3 regions of the Faecalibacterium sp. BCRC 81149 genome follow, and region 3 is predicted to be linked to each of the others. Evidence: a T-box and tRNA genes for the amino acid it is inferred to sense, from the RefSeq annotation. Region 3 holds a T-box; the other regions hold tRNA genes.
What was found. The T-box of region 3 lies ahead of pheS (phenylalanine--tRNA ligase subunit alpha). A T-box ahead of a tRNA ligase gene usually reads a tRNA of that ligase, here a tRNA-Phe.
Positions count from the first base shown of each region.

Region 1: it has a tRNA-Phe gene. The T-box ahead of pheS (phenylalanine--tRNA ligase subunit alpha) is inferred to sense a tRNA for this amino acid. The anticodon was not compared.
Region 2: it has a tRNA-Phe gene. The T-box ahead of pheS (phenylalanine--tRNA ligase subunit alpha) is inferred to sense a tRNA for this amino acid. The anticodon was not compared.

Region 1 is NZ_QXJA01000007.1:29,774-36,414, forward strand. It holds gene recG (ATP-dependent DNA helicase RecG) at 1-1,031, opposite strand, end outside; gene D3F01_RS09095 (PDDEXK nuclease domain-containing protein) at 1,097-2,101, opposite strand; tRNA gene D3F01_RS09100 (tRNA-Cys) at 2,206-2,280, opposite strand; tRNA gene D3F01_RS09105 (tRNA-Gly) at 2,310-2,385, opposite strand; tRNA gene D3F01_RS09110 (tRNA-Asp) at 2,422-2,495, opposite strand; tRNA gene D3F01_RS09115 (tRNA-Gly) at 2,526-2,601, opposite strand; tRNA gene D3F01_RS09120 (tRNA-Phe) at 2,642-2,717, opposite strand; gene D3F01_RS09125 (toprim domain-containing protein) at 3,044-5,035, shown strand; gene D3F01_RS09130 (DNA gyrase subunit A) at 5,220-6,641, shown strand, end outside.
Region 2 is NZ_QXJA01000005.1:85,960-92,600, reverse strand. It holds gene D3F01_RS07640 (ABC transporter ATP-binding protein) at 1-666, opposite strand, end outside; gene D3F01_RS07635 (ABC transporter ATP-binding protein) at 663-2,447, opposite strand; tRNA gene D3F01_RS07630 (tRNA-Gly) at 2,547-2,622, opposite strand; tRNA gene D3F01_RS07625 (tRNA-Phe) at 2,631-2,703, opposite strand; tRNA gene D3F01_RS07620 (tRNA-Asp) at 2,732-2,805, opposite strand; tRNA gene D3F01_RS07615 (tRNA-Val) at 2,809-2,884, opposite strand; tRNA gene D3F01_RS07610 (tRNA-Gly) at 2,891-2,966, opposite strand; gene D3F01_RS07605 (sulfide/dihydroorotate dehydrogenase-like FAD/NAD-binding protein) at 3,302-4,147, shown strand; gene gltA (NADPH-dependent glutamate synthase) at 4,149-5,543, shown strand; gene D3F01_RS07595 (HAD-IIB family hydrolase) at 5,618-6,019, opposite strand; gene D3F01_RS07590 (DeoR/GlpR family DNA-binding transcription regulator) at 6,391-6,641, shown strand, end outside.
Region 3 is NZ_QXJA01000002.1:382,090-388,730, forward strand. It holds gene D3F01_RS04665 (TrkH family potassium uptake protein) at 1-553, shown strand, start outside; gene D3F01_RS04670 (MFS transporter) at 608-1,813, opposite strand; T-box leader at 2,241-2,482, shown strand; gene pheS (phenylalanine--tRNA ligase subunit alpha) at 2,568-3,590, shown strand; gene pheT (phenylalanine--tRNA ligase subunit beta) at 3,609-6,020, shown strand; gene D3F01_RS04685 (methylated-DNA--[protein]-cysteine S-methyltransferase) at 6,024-6,524, shown strand; RNA gene ssrA (transfer-messenger RNA) at 6,589-6,641, opposite strand, start outside.

The sequences.
Region 1 (6,641 bases), on a different contig from region 3:
AGCAGGGCCACACGCATCCCGAAGGGGGCCAGCATCCGGTTCAGGTTCTCTGCGTGCTGGGCGGCAAGGATCTCGGTGGGGGCCAGCAGGGCCGCCTGGTATCCGCTGCGGATGCAGGCCCAGATGGCGGCGGCGGCAACCAGCGTCTTGCCGCTGCCCACATCGCCCTGCAAAAGGCGGTTCATGGAGGTGCTGCCGGACAGATCGGTCAGAATTTCGTCTACGGCCCGGCGCTGGGCACCGGTGGGGGAGAAGGGGAGCGATGCCCAGAAGGGGGCCGGATCGAGCCGCTGCATGGGTGCACCGGTGGAGGCGCTGCCCCGGTTCTTCATCCGCCCAATGCCCAACTGGAGCACCAGCAGCTCCTCATAGATGAGCCGCCGCCGGGCTGCAAAAGCCTCCTCCTCTGTGGCAGGGCAGTGGATGGCCCGCACGGCATCGGCCTTGGAGAGCAGGCGGTATTTTTTCAGCATCTCCTCTGGCAGCGGGTCGGGCAGGAGTTCCGCATGGGGGAGCAGCTGCCGGATACATTTTGCAATTACGGTGCTGGAAAGTCCCTCGGTCTGGGGGTAGACGGCCTCGAAGGGAGCGGCGGTGATCTGTGCCGCCGTGCGCACCTGCGGGTTGACCATCTGACGGCGAAGCATCCCGCCGGTCACGATGCCCTCAAAATAGTATTCCTGCCCCAGCTCCAGCTTCTGGGTGGCATAGGGATTGTTGAACCAGGTGATCTCCAGGCTGGAAACATCATCCCCGGCGGTGATGCGCTCCATCCGCCGCCCGCCCGGCAGGATGCGCCCGGCAGGTTTGGCGAACACTTCGGCCTTCACCACGCACTCGGTGTCTGGCGGGGCCTCGGCAATGGAGTAGGGACGGGAAAAATCGATGTAGCGCCGGGGATAGTGGCAGAGCAGGTCGGCCAGTGTCACGATGCCCAGTTTCTCAAACCGCTCGGCGGTCTTGGGCCCCACGCCCTTGAGGTAGCGCACCGGCGTGTCCGGGGTCAGGGTGGTGTGATGTTCAGCGGGCATGGCAGGCCCTCCTTTCCGCAAAAATAGTATCCCCATTGTAACACGGGAACGGGGAAAAATCTGCCTTACAAAATTCGCTTTTGAAGATCCTCAACAGAAGGCAGCTGCTTTTCAAACTCTTCCGGCAGGCAGCTTGTGATACGGTATGCGCTGACTCCGATGGGTTTGCTCATATCTTTAAGGGAGTACTCTGCAACCAGATCGTTCTTGCTTTTGCAGAGAAGAAGGCCGATGGAAGGGTGATCCTGCTCTTTTTTCAGTAATCCATCTACCGCAGAAAGATAGAAATTGAGCTGTCCGGCATACTCTGGTTTGAATTCACCGGTTTTCAATTCGATCACAACATAACAGCGCAGGCTCAGATTATAAAACAGCAGGTCGATATAAAAATCATCACCGCCGACATTCAGATGATACTGGTTGCCCAGAAAAGCAAAGCCAGTGCCCAGCTCCAGCAAAAGCTTGGTGACATCTTTGACAAGAGCCTGCTCGATATCCCGCTCAAGCATATTTTCCTTCAAAGGGATAAAATCAAAGAGATAGGGGTCTTTCATCGTTTGCAAGGCAAGCTCACTTTGCGAGGCGGGCAGACGAGCTTCAAAATTTGTGATTTTTGATGCAATGGCCTGACGTTGATATAATCCACCCTCGATCTGATGAATCAAAACATTCCGAGACCAACCGTTTTCAATAACTTTTTCAGCGTACCATAGGCGTTCTTCTGGTGAGGAAAGCTTATCCAGGAGAACGGTATTGTGTCCCCATGGAATTTGTGCAACAGGCTGTTGCACAAATTCCTCGTCAGGGTAAGCAAGTGCAAATTTTGCCATATACTTCAAGTTGCGAACGGAATAACCGGAAGCGTCCGGAAAAGCAAGTTTGATATCGGCAGAAAGGCTTTCAATGAATTTGCTGCCCCAGGTCTTATGTGCATTGATCGTATTGCCGATCGTATGATAGAGAAGCAGAAGCTCCCGGTTGACACTGACAGATGCGCGATACTGCGCCGCGCGAATTTCCTGCTTGATGGATTCAACGGTATTCAGATATTCGCTGGAATTCAAGAGCACTTTGCCGGCCCCCTTCGCAAAAATAGTATCCCCATTGTAACACGGGAACGGGGAAAAGAAAAGCAAAACAAAAAATCCCGGAAGCCGCAGCTTCCGGGAACTTTTGGAGGTGACGACCAGATTTGAACTGGTGGATGAGGGTTTTGCAGACCCTTGCCTTACCACTTGGCCACGTCACCATATTTGGAGTGAATATTTCCACTCCATTTGGAGCGGCCGACGAGGCTCGAACTCGCTACCTCCACCTTGGCAAGGTGGCGCTCTACCAGATGAGCTACGGCCGCATATTGGTGCATTTACCCTTGCACCACAGGGAAAGACGACCCGGATCGGGCTCGAACCGACGACCCCCAGCGTGACAGGCTGGTGCTCTAACCAACTGAGCTACCGGGCCATATCCGGAGTGATTATTACCACTCCGTTATGGAGCGGCCGACGAGGCTCGAACTCGCTACCTCCACCTTGGCAAGGTGGCGCTCTACCAGATGAGCTACGGCCGCATATCAGAGGAACAGGAGTAATTCTTGTTCTTCTGAAAGGTGGTGCCTCCGATCGGAATCGAACCAATGACACGGGGATTTTCAGTCCCCTGCTCTACCGACTGAGCTACAGAGGCGCACCGGACGATGACTATTATACCTGAAATTTTGATTTTGTAAAGGGGTAAATTCAAAATTTTTGAAAAAAACTGAAACTTTTTTCGTTTTATGCGTTTCAACGCGCAAAATAAGAATGACTTTCTGGGCTTTTTTCTGCCGGATCAGGAGGACAAGAAATCTGCCCGAAGAAATTGACAAGTAATACAACCTATGGTTTAATAAAAGAAAAGAACACCGACGCTTTTGCTCTTTACACATCGCTTATACTTATTATAAGGGAAAGAGCAAAGGCGTTTTGATTTGACGACCTGCTCATTACAAGAGAACAGGCCCGGAGGACAGCATGGCAAGAAAACAGGAATATGGCAACGAAAGCATTACTTCGCTGAAGGGTGCCGACCGTGTGCGCAAGCGCCCGGCCGTCATCTTTGGCTCAGACGGCGTGGAAGGCTGCGCCCACTCTATTTTTGAGATCGTCTCCAACTCCATCGATGAAGCCCGCGACGGCCACGGCGATACCATCAATGTGACCCGCTGCAAGGACGGCAGCGTGATCGTGGAGGACTTTGGCCGCGGTATGCCCGTGGACTGGAACAACGGCGAGGGCCGCTACAACTGGGAGCTGCTGTTCTGTGAGATGTACGCGGGCGGCAAATACGGTGAGGGCGAGGACAACTACGAGTTCAGCCTGGGCCTGAATGGCCTGGGCCTGTGCGCCACCCAGTACGCCTCTGCCTGGATGACCGCCGATATCTACCGCGACGGCTTTCATTACCACCTCGACTTCAAAAAGGGTGAGAACGTGGGCGGCCTGCAGAAGGAGCCCTACAAGGGCCGCCGCACCGGCAGCATCATCCACTGGAAGCCCGACGATGAGGTGTTTACGGACATTGACGTGCCCGGCAGCTACTATAAGGATGTGCTGCGCCGTCAGGCCGTGGTCAACGCGGGCCTGACCCTGAACTTTACGGACGAAAAGGAAAAGGACCCCGCCACCGGAAAGTCCTGGAAGGAGAGCTGGTGCTACCAGAACGGCATCGCCGACTATGTGCAGGAGGTGGCAGGAGAGGACACCCTGACCCCGGTGTTCAGCTGCGAAAGCGAGGCCTCCGGCCGTGACCGTGAGGATCAGCCGGATTATAAGGTGCGGATGAGCGCTGCCTTCTGCTTCTCCAATAAGGTGCAGCTGCTGGAATACTATCACAACTCCTCCTGGCTGGAACACGGCGGCAGCCCCGAGCACGCCGTCCGCACGGCTTTTGTCTACCAGATCAACAAATACCTGAAGGACAAGAACCTCTATAAGAAGGGCGAGAGCGCCATCAGCTTCCAGGATGTGCAGGACTGCCTGGTGTACGTTTCGTCCAGCTTCTCCACCCGTACCAGCTACGAGAACCAGACCAAGAAGGCCATCACGAACAAGTTCGTCTCGCAGGCCATGACTGATTTCCTCAAGCATTACCTGGAGGTCTACTTCCTTGAAAAGCCGGAGGAGGCCCAGAAGATCTGCCAGCAGGTGCTGGTGAACAAGCAGAGCCGCGAGCACGCCGAAAAGACCCGCCAGAGCATCAAAAAGACGCTCTCCACCCAGATCGATCTGGCCAACCGGGTGCAAAAGTTCGTGGACTGCCGCACCAAGGATGCTTCCCGCCGGGAGCTCTACATTGTGGAGGGCGATTCCGCTATGGGCGCGGTCAAGCAGAGCCGCGACAGTGAATATCAGGCCATCATGCCCATCCGCGGCAAGATCCTGAACTGCCTGAAGGCCGATTATGCCCGCATCTTCAAGTCCGATGTCATCGTGGACCTGATCAAGGTCATGGGCTGCGGCGTGGAGCTGGGCGGCAAGCACAACAAGGAGCTTGCCACCTTCAACATCGATAATCTGCGCTACAATAAGATCGTTATCTGTACCGATGCTGACGTGGACGGCTACCAGATCCGCACGCTGGTGCTGACCATGCTCTACCGGCTGACCCCCACTCTGATCAACGAGGGCTATGTCTATATCGCGGAATCGCCGTTGTATGAGATCACCACAAAGGATCACACCTATTTTGCCTACACCGAGCCGGAAAAGGCAGCATTCCTGAAGGAGATCGGCGACAAAAAGTATACCATCCAGCGCTCCAAAGGTCTGGGCGAAAACGACCCCGAGATGATGTGGCTGACCACCATGAACCCCGAGAGCCGCCGCCTGATCAAGGTACTGCCCACGGACGTGGAGGAAACGGCCCGGGTGTTTGACCTGCTGCTGGGAGACAACCTGGCCGGACGCAAGGAGCATATTGCACAGCACGGCGCGGAATATCTGGATGATCTGGATGTGAGCTGACGAGATAAACCCCTCTGTCAATGCTTTGCATTGCCACCTCCCCTAGTAGGGGAGGCCCTGGCGTTGCGGAACGCCCTGCGAGTTCCCCTCTATGCCAAGGGCCCCACTATTAGGGGGGCTGTCGAGCGTATGCGAGACTGAGGGGTTGGATCCGGGATATAGATGCTGATATAGAGGAGCAAAAATGGCAAAACGAACAACCAAAAAAACGACCAAGCCTGTCCGCCCGCAGCTGGGCGACGGCGTTGAGATCCTGAACGCGGGCAGTGTGCTGGAAGATCCCATCACCAGCACGCTGGAGACCAACTATATGCCCTACGCAATGAGCGTCATCGTCTCCCGCGCCCTGCCCGAGATCGATGGCTTCAAGCCCGCCCACCGCAAGCTGCTGTACACCATGTACGGGATGGGTCTGCTGAAGGGGGCCCGCACCAAGTCGGCCAACATCGTGGGCAGCACCATGCACCTGAACCCCCACGGTGATGCCGCCATCTACGATACCATGGTGCGCATGGGCCGGGGCAACGAGAGCCTGCTGGTGCCCTTTGTGGACAGCAAGGGCAACTTTGGCAAGGCGTACAGCCGGGATATGTCCTGCGCCGCTGCCCGTTATACCGAGGCCAAGCTCGAGGGTGTCTGCGAGGAACTGTTCCGGGACATTGATAAGGAGACCGTGGACTTTGTGTCCAACTACGACGGCACCACCACCGAGCCGACCCTGCTGCCCGTGACCTTCCCCACCATTCTGGCCAACAATACCCTGGGCATTGCGGTCGGTATGGCCTGCAACATCTGCTCCTTCAATCTGGCAGAGCTGTGCGCCACCACCGTGGCCCTGATGAAAGATCCCAAACACGATATCTCCACCACCATGCCCGCCCCGGATTTCGTGGGCGGCGGCCAGATCCTGTACGATGAGGCCCAGATGCGGGAGGTCTATGAGAATGGCCGGGGCAGCATCAAGGTGCGTGCCCGATACAATGTGGTGCCCGGTGAGAATATGCTGGAGATCACGCAGATCCCGCCCACCACCACTGTGGAAGCCATCATGGACAAGATCGCTGAGCTGGTCAAGGCGGGCAAGATCAAAGAGATCAGCGATATGCGGGATGAGACCGACCTGAACGGTCTCAAGCTGACCCTTGACCTCAAGCGCGGCGTGGACCCGGAAAAGCTGATGGCCAAGCTCTACAAGACCACCCCGCTGGAGGACAGCTTCAGCTGCAATTTCAACGTGCTGGTGTCCGGTCAGCCCCGGGTCATGGGCGTGCGGGAGATCCTGCAGGAGTGGACCGCTTTCCGGATGGAGTGTGTCCGCCGCCGCACCTACTACGATCTCCACGGCAAGGAAAAGCGGCTCCACCTGCTCAAGGGCCTTGCCGCCATCCTGCTGGATATCGATAAGGCCATCCATATCATCCGCACCACCGAGGAGGAGACCGAGGTGGTGCCCAACCTGATGATCGGCTTTGGCATCGACGAGGTGCAGGCCGACTATGTGGCTGAGATCAAGCTGCGTCACCTGAACCGGGAGTATATCCTCAAGCGGACGGGTGAGATCGAACAGCTGGAAAAGGACATTGCCGACCTGAACGATATTCTGGCA
Region 2 (6,641 bases), on a different contig from region 3:
GAACTTGCGGAAGATGACCGTGAAGATCACGATGAAGGGCACAAAGCAGAGCACCATCAGGGTCAGCTCGTAGTTCAGGCAGAGCATGGCCACCAGAATGCCCAGAATGACAAAGCTGTTCTTGGTCAGCTGGACCAAGAGGTTGGTGAACATCATGGAGATGGCGTTGGTATCGTTGGTCACTCGGGTGACCAGCTTGCCCACCGGGATCTCGTTGAGCTGCTCGTGTGCCAAAGATTCAATGTGGCTGAACAGATCCTCGCGCAGATCGGAGATGATGCGCTGGCCCACCCGCTGCAAAATCACGGCCTGCAGGTAGGTACTGCCCATAGAGAACACCAGCACGCCTGCATACACTGACACGCCCAGGAAGAGGGCGCGGAGTTCAAACTCCCCGGCCACCAGCTCCTCGATGCGGCCCACGATGAGGGGTGAAATGATATCGTAGGCAATGGAGAAGAGCATCAGCAGGCCCACAATGAGGAATTTGCTCAGGTAGGGCCGGGCATAGCGGGCAAGGCGGCGCATGATCTCGCCGTCCTCCATGTTGCGCTCAAAGCCCATGGCGGTCTTTTTGTCCTTGACGGCGGCATAAGCTGCCACCAGCAGGGCGGTGATCACGCCGATGACAGCGCCCACCAGAACCAACGGATTCAGATGCATCATGCGTTTTCGCCTCCCTTCGTCTCATCCTCCAGCCGCTGCAGATCGACCATCCGGCGGTACTCCAGGCAGGAAGCATACAGCTGGTCGTGGGGGCCGACGGCTTCCACCCGGCCCTCGTTGAGGAAGATGATCTTATCCAGCCGCTCCACCGTGGAAATGCGGTGGGCAATGAGCAGGGTGGTCTTGCCTGCCCGGCTGTTCTTGAGGTTGTCCAGAATGATCTTCTCGGTGCTGGTATCCACCGCCGAGACAGAGTCATCCAGGATCAGGATGGGTGCGTCCTTGAGCAGGGCGCGGGCGATGGAGATGCGCTGCTTCTGACCACCGGACACCGTCACGCCGCGTTCGCCCAGAACGGTCTCGTAGCCGTCCTTGAAATCCACGATATTATCCCGCACATCGGCCATGCTTGCCGCCCGCTCGATGTCCTCGGGGGTGGCATCGTCCACACCAAAGGCAATGTTGTGGGCGATGGTATCCGAGAACAGGAAATTATCCTGCGGAACGTAGGCACAGGCATTGCGCACCGAGTGGATGGAGAGGCTGTTCACATCCCTGCCGTCCACGAACAGGGTTCCGTCCGGCACATTATAGGTGCGCAGCAGCAGGTCCACCAGCGCGGTCTTGCCCGCACCGGTCTTGCCAACGATGCCCACGCTCTCGCCGGGCGCAATGGTAAAGGAGATATCCCGCAGCACATCGTACTCGCCGTCCGGGTAGCGGAAGTTCAGGTGGCGGAACTCGATGCCGCCTTTGGGGTCGGTCAGGTCGGCCACGCCGGGGCGGTCGGCCACGTCGATGGGGGCATCCAGCAGCTCGGTGATGCGGTTCAGGGAGGCCTTGCCGCGGCTGGTCTTTTCGATCAGCATGGACACAGCCATGATGGGCCAGACGATGGCCTCAAAGTAGCCGATGTACTCCACCAGCTGGCCGGCGTTGAACCGGCCCTGATAGACCAGATAACCGCCGTAGCCCAGAATGATGCAGATCACGGACTCCACGAACAGGGTCACCAGCACCTCCAGCAGGGTGGCGATCTTCGTGTAGGTCACGTTGATCTCCTCGTTTTCCTTGTTCAGCTTCCGGAAGGCCTGCAGTTCCTTGTACTCCTTGACAAAGGCCTTGATGACCGCAATGCCAGAAAAGTTCTCCTGCGCAAAATCGGAAAGGCCGGAGAAGGCCTCCTGCCGCTCCTCCCAGCGCCGGGTCATCACCTTGCTCATCTGGGTGCCGATGGCAAACATGATAAGCGCCGGGATCAGGGCCAGCAGGGTCAGCCGCACGTCCATGGTCCACATCTTATAAAGAGCCAGCAGACCCAGGGTCAGCGCGTCGAAGAACATCAGCACGCCGTCGCCGAAGCACTCCTGAATGGTGTCCAGGTCGTTGGTGTACAGGCTCATCAGGTTGCCGACCTTGTTCACCTGATAGTACTGCTGGGACAGCCTGCGGCTGTGGTCGAACATCCGCTCCCGCAGGTCTGCCGCGACCCGCACCGCCGAGCCGAAGAAACAGATGCGCCACAAAAAGCGCCCAATGACCATCAGCACCACGATCCAGATCATGGGCAGGCAGATGTGCTGCAGCAGCACCTCTTTGGTAAAGAGCAGCGTCTCACCGTTCACCACCACCTGGCCAAGGTTCACTCCGTTGATGACCAGCCGGTAGAGCTGCGGGATCAAAAGCTGGATGTAATCCACCGTCAGCAGGGCGGCAAGGCCCAGCAGCAGTACGGGAGCATGCTTGAGGTAATACCGGTTGATGTACTTGCCGAATATCACTGCGTTTTTCCCTCCTTTTCCAATTCCAAAAAAGCTTTCAACGTACAAAAAAGCCGCTGCATCACACGACGAATCATGTTTTGCAGTGGCTTGTTTGTCTGGAGCGGCCGACGAGGCTCGAACTCGCTACCTCCACCTTGGCAAGGTGGCGCTCTACCAGATGAGCTACGGCCGCATATAAAGTGCCTCCGATCGGAATCGAACCAATGACACGGGGATTTTCAGTCCCCTGCTCTACCGACTGAGCTACAGAGGCATATAAGCTGCTTCCAGAGAAGCAGCAGCGACCCGGATCGGGCTCGAACCGACGACCCCCAGCGTGACAGGCTGGTGCTCTAACCAACTGAGCTACCGGGCCACATGGTGGAAGTTAACGGGCTCGAACCGCTGACCCTCTGCTTGTAAGGCAGATGCTCTCCCAGCTGAGCTAAACTTCCACAAAATGGAGCGGCCGACGAGGCTCGAACTCGCTACCTCCACCTTGGCAAGGTGGCGCTCTACCAGATGAGCTACGGCCGCACATTTCATGTGGTCTGCCGGGGTTTCGCTCCCGGCGACGTTGGCTATTATAGCGTAAAACACAGGCTTTGTCAACAACAAATTTCCAAAAAATCAGACTTTTTGCAAAACACGCCTGTCTGCGCCTGTTTTTCAAAAACAAAGCCGAAACCGGAATGAAACCGAAATGTTTCAGCTTTGCGGCGGCAGACACAAAGAAAATTCGGTTGCTTTCCCTTCTTAAAGAGGTTATAATAAACTTGTCAAAAAGTTGCACAAAAACACGTCTGCTGTGCCGCGCGGGCGGGCAGACGTGTTTTTGTGCCGAGATTTTGCCAGAAAAAGGAGCAACCGCAATGTACAAGATCACTGAAAAGGTCGCGCTGAACCCCACCGTGACAAAGATGGTCATTGAAGCCCCGCTCATTGCCAAAAAGGCAAAGCCGGGCCAGTTCATCATTGTGCGCCCGTTTGAGGACAGCGAGCGCATCCCCCTGACCGTGGCCGGTTACGACCGTGAAAAGGGCACTGTGGATATCATCTTCCAGATCGTTGGCGGCACCACCATGGAGCTGAACAGCCTGAACGCAGGCGACAGCGTCCATGACTTTGTGGGCCCCTTGGGCCGCGCCACCGAGACCGAGGGCCTGAAAAAGGTCTGTGTTGTGGGCGGCGGCGTGGGCTGCGCCATCGCCCTGCCCATTGCCAAGGAGCTGCACGACCAGGGCTGCACCGTCCACAGCGTCATCGGCTTCCGCAATAAGGATCTGCTCATCCTCGAGGACGAGTTCAACGCCTGCAGTGACGAGCTGCGCATTATGACCGATGACGGCAGCTACGGCACCAAGGGTGTGGTCACTGCCGCTCTGGACGAGCTGGTGGCCGCCGGCAACCAGTACGATCTGGTCATCACCATCGGCCCGCTGATCATGATGAAATTCGTCGTCAAGACCTGCCAGAAGCACGGCCTGAAGAGCATCGTCTCCATGAACCCCATTATGATCGACGGCACCGGCATGTGCGGCGGCTGCCGCCTGACCGTGGGCGGCGAGACCAAGTTTGCCTGCGTGGACGGCCCTGACTTTGACGGTGACCTCGTCGATTTCGACGAAGCCATGGCCCGCGGCACCATGTACCGCCCCTTTGAGGCAATGGCCCGCGAGAAGGCCTGCAATCTGTTCAAGACTGAGGAGGCAAAGTAAGATGGCTTTCAATATGGATCCCAAAAAGTGCCCCATGCCCACCCAGGACCCCAACGTCCGCAACAAGAACTTTGAGGAAGTTGCACTGGGCTATACCGAAGAGATGGCCGTGAACGAGGCAAAGCGCTGCATCCACTGCAAGAACAAGCCCTGCCAGACCGGCTGCCCCGTGGGCATCGATATCCCCGAGTTCATCGGTCATGTGGCCGAGGGCGACTTTGAAGCCGCCTATCAGGTCATTGCCCGCTCCTCCTCCCTGCCCGCCGTCTGCGGCCGTGTCTGCCCCCAGGAGAGCCAGTGCGAGGGCAAGTGCACCCGCGGCATCAAGAACGAGCCCGTGGGCATCGGCCGCCTGGAGCGCTTTGTGGCCGACTGGCACCGTGAAAACGTCCACACCGCCCCCATCGTGCCCGCATGGAACGGCCACAAGGTTGCCATCATCGGTGCAGGCCCTGCCGGTCTGACCGCCGCAGGCGATCTGGCCAAGCTGGGCTATAAGGTCACCGTCTACGAGGCCCTGCATGTGGCCGGCGGCGTGCTGATGTACGGCATCCCCGAGTTCCGTCTGCCCAAGGCCATCGTGCAGCAGGAGATCGACGGCCTGAAGAAGATGGGTGTGGATTTTGAGTGCAACATGGTCATCGGCAAGGTGCTGACCATCGACGAGCTGATGGACGAGTACGGCTACGAGGCCGTGTTCGTTGGCTCCGGTGCCGGTCTGCCCCGCTTCATGGGCATCCCCGGCGAGAGCCTGAAGGGCGTGTACTCTGCCAACGAGTTCCTGACCCGCTCCAACCTGATGAAGGCCTACCTGCCCACCAGCAAGACCCCCATCCGCACTGGCAAAAAGGTGGCCGTTGTGGGCGGCGGCAACGTGGCCATGGATGCTGCCCGCAGCGCCCTGCGTCTGGGTGCCGAGACCGTGTACATCGTCTACCGCCGCGGCATGGCCGAGCTGCCTGCCCGTAAGGAGGAGGTCGAGCACGCCGAGGAAGAGGGCATCATCTTCAAGACCCTGTGCAACCCCGTGGAGATCCACGCCAACGACGAAGGCTTCGTCAAGTCCATCACCTGCATTGAGATGGAGCTGGGTGAGCCCGATGCTTCCGGCCGCCGCCGTCCCATTGAAAAGAAGGGCAGCGAGTTTGAGCTGGATGTGGATACCGTGATCATGAGCCTGGGCACCAGCCCCAACCCCCTGATCCGCTCCACCACTCCCGGCCTGGAGACCAACAAGCATGGCTGCATCGTCACCGAGGGTGACGAGGGCAAGACCAGCCGTGAGGGCGTGTACGCCGGCGGCGATGCCGTGACCGGTGCCGCCACCGTCATCAAGGCCATGGGTGCCGGTAAGGCAGCTGCCAAGGCCATGGACGAGTACATCCAGAATAAGTAAGGAACACTTCCCTTCTCCATAAAAAAACAGGTGCACCTGAACGGTGCACCTGTTTTTTGTGCATCACTATATTTTTAAGTCGTTATGAGGCCCTGTTCCAGACAGTACCAATAGATGCCATCCTCCATCACGGTACGGCAGTGTGCGGCAGCAGCAGCCTTCAGCTTCTCAGAGGCATTGCCCATAGCCACACCGGTGCCCACAGCCCCAAACATCTCCAAATCATTGTTGCCATCTCCGAACGCCATGCTATCGGCTTTGGAGATGCCATAGAACTCCAACACCTTTTCCACGGCAATCCCCTTGCCGCCGCTGGCCGGAATGATGTCCACAGCCCGATTCCACCACGCCGCGATCTTTGCATGGGGTACATCCTTCAAAATAGCTGGGTACTCCTCTTCCCGGCCACCCATGAGCACCTGGAAAATTTCTCCCTTTGCCATCTCCTCAAAATCCTCAGCGATCTTCAACTCCACGCCGCCGCAAGGCTTCCAGCGTGCGGGGCCGGGCAGCACCCTTCAGCGGCACCAGTGTTCCATCCACATCAAAAAAGATGATCTTCGGTTTATTCATATGCCTTCCCTCCGGTTGCCGGACAGCCAGGGCTTATCCTCTGGGTTCCAGCTGTTTTATGGGAAAATTATAGCACGAAGGGGGCGTTTTTTCAAATGTATCCCACTCTTTATGCATCCTGCCCAAAAAACAGAGCAATATTTTGTCACTCAAACTTGGCGGAATCTGATTGATTTTGACTGAGATTTTGCTATAATAAGGGGGCAAGGCGGTCGGAATCCGCCAATGTCAATCAAAATCAATCATATAAATCGAACAAGGGGGAATGTTCCCGATGCTGGCAGAAGAACGATTCAGCCTGATTCTGGATCTGCTGGCGCGGCAGCGCACCGCCACCGTACAGGAGTTGTGCGAGGCGTTGAACGCAAGCGAATCCACCATCCGGCGCGACCTGAACGAGCTGGACAAGCAGGGCAAACTGAACAAGGTGCACGGCGGGGCCACCCTGCCGGACAGCCCCTTCCGCACCGACGAGCCCACCATGGCCGCCAAGGAAGAGCTGGCCGTCAGTCAGAAGCAGAGCAT
Region 3 (6,641 bases):
GGCCCTGCGCCACGCCGCCTTCCAGGTGGGTTCTATCATCACCACCACCGGTTTTTCCAGCTGTGATTTTGACCTGTGGCCCACCCTCTCCAAGGAGATCCTTGTCATGCTGATGTTTGTGGGTGCCTGCGCAGGCAGCACCGGCGGCGGCATAAAGGTCAGCCGCCTCCTGCTGATGGGCAAGACTGTGGGCAAGGAGCTCAAGCAGGCCCTTCACCCGCAGGTGGTGGCCCCCGTCCGGATGGACGGCAAGGTGGTCAACCATGAGACCATCCGCGCCACCAATGTCTTTGTGGCCGCCTACATCTTCATCTTTGCGGCATCCTTCTTCCTCATCAGTCTGGATGGCTTTGACATGGTGACCAACTTCACCGCCATTGCCGCCACGTTGAACAACATCGGCCCGGGCCTTGCCCAGGTGGGCCCCATGATGAACTTTGGCAGCTACTCCAACCCCGCCAAGCTGGTTATGATCTTTGACATGCTGGCGGGCCGTCTGGAGATCTTCCCCATGCTGGTGTTCTTTATGCCGGACACCTGGCGGCGGTTCTGAGCAAAATAACAAAGCGGATGCGCTCCTACCGGAACGCATCCGCTTTTTGCTGTATCAGGATTCCTGCGGCTTTTTCCCCAAGAGCGCCGCGCCGCTCAGCACGATGACCCCGCCCAGCAGGGCAAGGCCTGCACCGGCCTGCCCGAAGGCATCGCCGACGGCACCCACCAGAGGACTTGCGGGGATCATGAGCAGACTGTAGGCCATGCTGTCCACGCTGATGAGGGTAGCCCGCTGGTCACTGGGAATGGCGTCGTTCAGCTTCTGTCTTTCATGCAAAAGGTACACTTCCAGTGCGCCCTGCACCAGCATCATGCCGAACAGACCGCCCCACGCGGGGGCAAGGCCCACCAGCAGCGTGCCGACGCCGCAGAGCAGGGCGCAGACGGAGTAAAACCGCCGCATGGAGCGGAACCGGACCCGGCGGCCCACTTCAGCGCCCAGCACACAGGCAGCACCGCCCAGCAGCAGGGGAAGGAAGAGCAGCTCCGTGGGCCAGCCCAGCTCAACGAGCCGCTGCTGCAAGAACATTTTGGTCAGGTAGCTGGGCACCGAGACGACGGCGCTGGAAACGATGAGCTTGGCCGCCAGCGGCGTGGTGCGCAGGATGCTCAGGCTGTTGCGCGCCAGTTTGGTGAACTGGCCGGGCAGCGCGCGGAGGGTCTGCTTTCCCCGGCTGGCCTGTGCCTTGGTGACGATGGGCTCCTCCATCAGCGCAAGGGCGGCGGTGGAAACGCCCTCGAACGCAGCGCTCAGCAGGTAAAAGCCCGCAAAGCCGAGGAAGCGCTTCAAAAGGCTGGCCAGCGAACCTATGGCGTTGGCCAGCATGGAAATCTGGGAACTGTTGGCGGAGACTTGGATGTACTCGTCCTCGCGGCCCTCGGTCTTCAGGCTGTCGTAGACAAGGGCTGTGAAGGTGCCGGAAAACATGGTCATAGCCAGCGCGCTCAGCCCCATGGCAAGGCAGATGGTGAACAGGTTCGGCGCAAAAGCCATCAACAGATTGCAGGTCACGGTCAAGACTCCGCCGGACAGGAGGGTCTTCCGGCGGCCCAGCAGGTCTGCCGCCATGCCGCTGGGCACTTCGCAGAAGAGGCTGACGATGTGATACACGCTTTCGGCCAGGCCGATCTCCCACAGGGAGAAGCCCCGGGCCGCCAGCAGGGCCACCCATACCGCATCCGTGATGCGCAGACCGGAGAAAAAGTCGGAGATGTAAATGCAGCGAAGCTGCTGTTTCAAGTTGAGATTCTGATTCATGGGGAGCACCCTTTCTATTACAATGGATAGGACTGTGTGCCCATTTTCAGGCAAAACAAAAGCGCCCCACAGCAAAGCTGCGCGGCGCTGAAAATCATGCTCCACGTCTTGCTGAAAGGTTTCCTCGATTTGGCTCCTCTATGAGGGGAGCTGGCTGCGCCAGAGCGCAGATGGAGAGGTTTTGTTTCCAATAAAAGGGTACACTTCGAGCCGGAACGTATTAAATCTGACCTTTTTTGAAAAAGATGCAGCCATTCCAACCCATCTGGGTGTACCCTCCTTTCAGTAAAACGTTACGCTTACAATACCATACTTTCGGCCAAAATACAAGCAAAACCGTAAAATTCAGGGAAAAAGTGCCGCCCTGGCTTGCAAACAGGCCCAAAGTGTGGTAAGATGATATCCGGTTATGAAACCTGAATATCTTGAAAACGCAGCGACGGAGAGAGTACGCACGCAGTTCCACAGCAAAGAGAGAAGCTTCACCGGCTGAAAGGGCTTCCGCGTGGGTGTGTGCCGAAGTTCGCTCCTGAGCGGCCTGCCCGAACGGCTTCTATTAGGGCAGGACGGTGCGCCCCGTTACGGCGTTTGAGAGCCGCCCTTGTTTGTGCAGGGCGGAAACCGGGTGGTACCGCGGAGCATTGGATTTGCAAAGGCTTCGTCCCTTTTGTCCGGCCAGAAATGGCCCGGCAGGGGACGGGGCCTTTTTTGCTGCCCCGCTTTGAAAACACGAACTGAGAAGGAGAGAATTTCCATGCAAGCAATGATCGACGAGCTGGCCAAACAGGCCGCAGAGAGCCTCGGTCAGGTCTCTTCCAAGGAGACGCTGGCCTCGTTCTGGCAGGAATATCTGAGCAAAAACGGCAAGATCCCCGCGCTGATGAAGAATCTGCGCTCTGTCGCGCCCGAAGAGCGCCCCGCCATGGGCAAGATCATCAACGAGCTCAAGCAGAAGGTGCAGGCAGACTACGATGCCGCCGCTGCCAAGGTGAAGGAGGCCGAGCTGGCCGCCCGCAACGCCGCTGAGACCGTGGACATCACCCTGCCCGCCAAGACCCGCACGGTGGGTGGTCTGCATCCCCTGACGCTGGTCACCAACCAGATCATCGACGTGTTCTCTGGCATGGGCTTTGCCGTGGCCGACGCACCTGAGATCGAGGACGACGACCACAATTTCACCCGCCTGAACGTGCCCAAGGATCACCCCGCCCGCGACATGCAGGATACCTTCTACCTGTCCGACGAGTTCCTGCTCCGCACCCAGACCTCCGGCGGCCAGATCCGCACCATGGACAGCCAGAAGCCGCCCATCAAGGTGCTGATCCCCGGCCGTGTGTTCCGTTCCGATTCCGATGCCACCCACAGCCCCATGTTCCACCAGATGGAAGGCCTGGTCGTGGATAAGGGCATCACCCTGGGCGACCTGCAGGGCGCGCTGAACACCTTTGTGCAGAAGCTGTTCGGCAAGGACACCCGCACCCGCCTGCGTCCCTCTTACTTCCCCTTCACCGAGCCCAGTGTGGAGGTCGATGTCAGCTGCTTTGAGTGCGGCGGCAAGGGCTGCCCCCTGTGCAAGCACACCGGCTGGATCGAAGTTCTGGGCGGCGGTGTTGTCAACCGCAAGGTGCTGGAGAACTGCAACATTGACCCGGATGAGTATTCCGGTTTCGCCTTCGGCATTGGCATCGAGCGCATCGCCATGCTGAAGTACGGCATCAACAACATCGGCCTGATGTTCGAGAACAACCTGCAGTTCCTCAAGCAGTTCCATGAATAAGAGGGGAGAGAACAGACAATGAAAGTACCTTTCAGTTGGTTAAAAGAATTCGTTGATATCGACGTTACCGCTCAGGAGCTGGAGGAGAAGCTGTTCTCCTGCGGCTTTGAGGTGGAAGAGCTGATCCCGCTGGATGCAGGCATCAGCAAGGTGGTCGTTGGCAAGATCGTGGAGATGGAAAAGCAGGAGGGCACCCACCTGACCAAGTGTGTGGTGGACTGCGGTGACTACGGCCACGATATCCGCATCAGCACCGGTGCCGCCAATATGAAGCTGGGCGACTGTGTGCCCGCCGCTCTGGATGGCTCCACCCTGCCCGGCGGCATCAAGATCAAGGCCCGCAAGATGCAGGGCGTGGAGTCCAACGGTATGCTCTGCTCCGGCGAGGAGCTGGGCCTGAACGACGACCTGTTCCCGGGCTCTGAGGTCTATGGTCTGCTCATCCTGCCCGAGGATTCCGTTCCCGGCACCGACATCGCACCCGTTGTCGGCCTGGATGACTATATCTTCGATATCTCCATCACCGCAAACCGCCCCGACTGCCAGTCCGTGCTGGGCATTGCCCGCGAGGTCGCTGCCATTCTGGACAAGCCCCTGCACATGCCCGCCATGGATTATAAGGCTGTCTGTGAGCCGGATGCTCCCATCACCGTCCAGGTGGAGGCCCCTGACCTGTGCCCCCGCTATATGGCGCATTACGTCCGCAACATCCGCATGGGCGAATCTCCCCGCTGGATGAAGCGCCATCTGGCCCTGTGCGGCCTGCGCTCCATCAGCAATGTGGTGGATATCACCAACCACACCCTGCTGGAAATGGGCCAGCCCATGCACGCCTTTGACCTGAACAAGGTCGCCGGCCGCACCATTGATGTGCGCCGTGCCCACGAGGGTGAGAAGATCGTGACCCTCGATGAAAAGGAGTTCACCCTGAACCCCAACAATCTGGTCATCTGTGATGCCGAGAAGCCGGTGGCTCTGGCCGGCATCATGGGCGGTGCCAACTCCGGCATGGATGAGAACACCACCAGCCTGCTGTTCGAGTGCGCCACCTTCGCCCGTGACTGCGTCCGCAAGACCAGCCGTGCCCTGGGCCAGAACAGTGATTCTTCTGCCCGCTATGAAAAGGGTGTGGACCGCAACTCTCCCGAGCTGGGCCTGGCCCGTGCCCTGCACCTGATCCAGGAGCTGGACTGCGGCGATATCACCACCCTCGAGTATGACCTGACCGATGGCCGCCCGCTGGAGCGCAAGCACATCGTGACTACCCCTGCCAAGATCTGCGGCGTGCTGGGCATCACTGTGCCCGAGCAGACCATGATCGATATCCTGCAGCGCCTGGAGTTCACTGTGGATGTGCAGGCCGATGGCAGCTGGGATGTGTCTGCTCCTCTCTACCGTGAGGATGTGGAGAGCTTCCCCGATCTGGCGGAGGAGGTCATCCGTGAGTACGGCTATGACCACATCAACCCCACCTTCCTGAACACCGCCTCTGTCACCAACGGCGGCCTGAACTATGCACAGAAGCAGCAGCTCAAGACCAAGCGCCTGCTGGCTGCACAGGGCTTCTATGAGGCCTCCACCCTGGCCTTCTACTCCAACGCGGAGCTGGATATGCTGCACATCCCCGCTGAGGATGCTGCCCGCAAGGCCATCCGCATCCTGAATCCCATCAGCGAGAACCTGTCCATCATGCGCACCCTGCTGACCCCGTCCATGCTGAATGTCATCGTGGACAACCTCAAGAAGGGCAATGCCGAGGGCCGCCTGTTCGAGATGGCTCCCGTCTATCTGGCCAAGGAGCTGCCCATCAGCGAGCATCCCCACGAGCGTCAGACCCTCTGCATTGGTGCCTTTGGCCCCGAGGAGGACTTCTTCACCGTCAAGGGTGCAATGGAGGCGCTGGCCGCAGGCTTTGACCTGACCTTCACCTACGAGCGCGAGACCACCCCGTGGCTCCACCCCGGCATCAGCGCCGCTGTCTACTGCAACGGCAAGCGTCTGGGCGTGTTCGGTAAGCTCTCCAATGAGATCAACGGCGAGCTGGAGATCGCAAAGGACCAGAAGGACAGCCAGAACATCTATCTGGGTGAGCTGGACTATGAGGCTCTGATGTCCTGTGTGGACGGTGAGCTGCGCTATAAGCCGCTGAGCCCCTACGCCGCTGTCAAGCGTGACCTGGCCCTTGTCTGCGAGGAAAAGGTCACCTGCGGAGAGATCGAGGACACCATCAAGAAGGCAAGCTCCCTCATCACCGAGGTCAAGCTGTTCGATATCTACCGCGGCGCAAACCTGGGCGAGGGCAAGAAGAGCATGGCCTTCTCCCTGACCCTGTCTGACCCCAGTGCGGAGATCTCCGCTGAGCAGGTTGAGCGCACCGTCAAGAAGGTGCTGGGTAACCTGAAGTTCAAGCTGGGCATTGAGATCCGATAAACGGTGATCTATACACAACACTACAAGTCTCCTCTGGGCGGCATCCTGCTGGCCTCTGACGACACAGGCCTGACCGGCCTCTGGTTCGAGGGGCAGAAATACTTTGCCCGCACCCTGGATGCGGTGCATCAGGAGCAGGAGACCGCCGTGCTCTCCGAGGCCAGACGCTGGCTGGATGTTTATTTCGGCGGGCAGGAGCCGGACTTCACCCCGCCGCTCCATCCCGCTGGCTCTGCCTTTCAGCAGGAGGTGTGGGTGCTGCTGCGCCGCATCCCCTGCGGCCAGACCACGACCTATGGTGCACTGGCAAAGCAGCTGGCTGCAGAGCGCGGCCTTTCCCGGATGTCTGCGCAGGCTGTGGGCGGGGCTGTCGGTCACAATGTGATCTCTATCATCATTCCCTGCCACCGCGTTGTCGGAACAAACGGCAGCCTGACCGGATATGCAGGCGGCATCGATAAAAAAGCCGCGCTGCTGAGACTGGAAATGAAAATGACGCTGTAAGAAATGCAGCAAATGAAAAATCCGAACCTTTTCCCGATGGGAAGAGGTTCGGATTTTTCTTGTGTGGTGGAGGCGATGGGAGTCGAACCCATGTCCGAAAAGAGTTCAGCGTAGGTG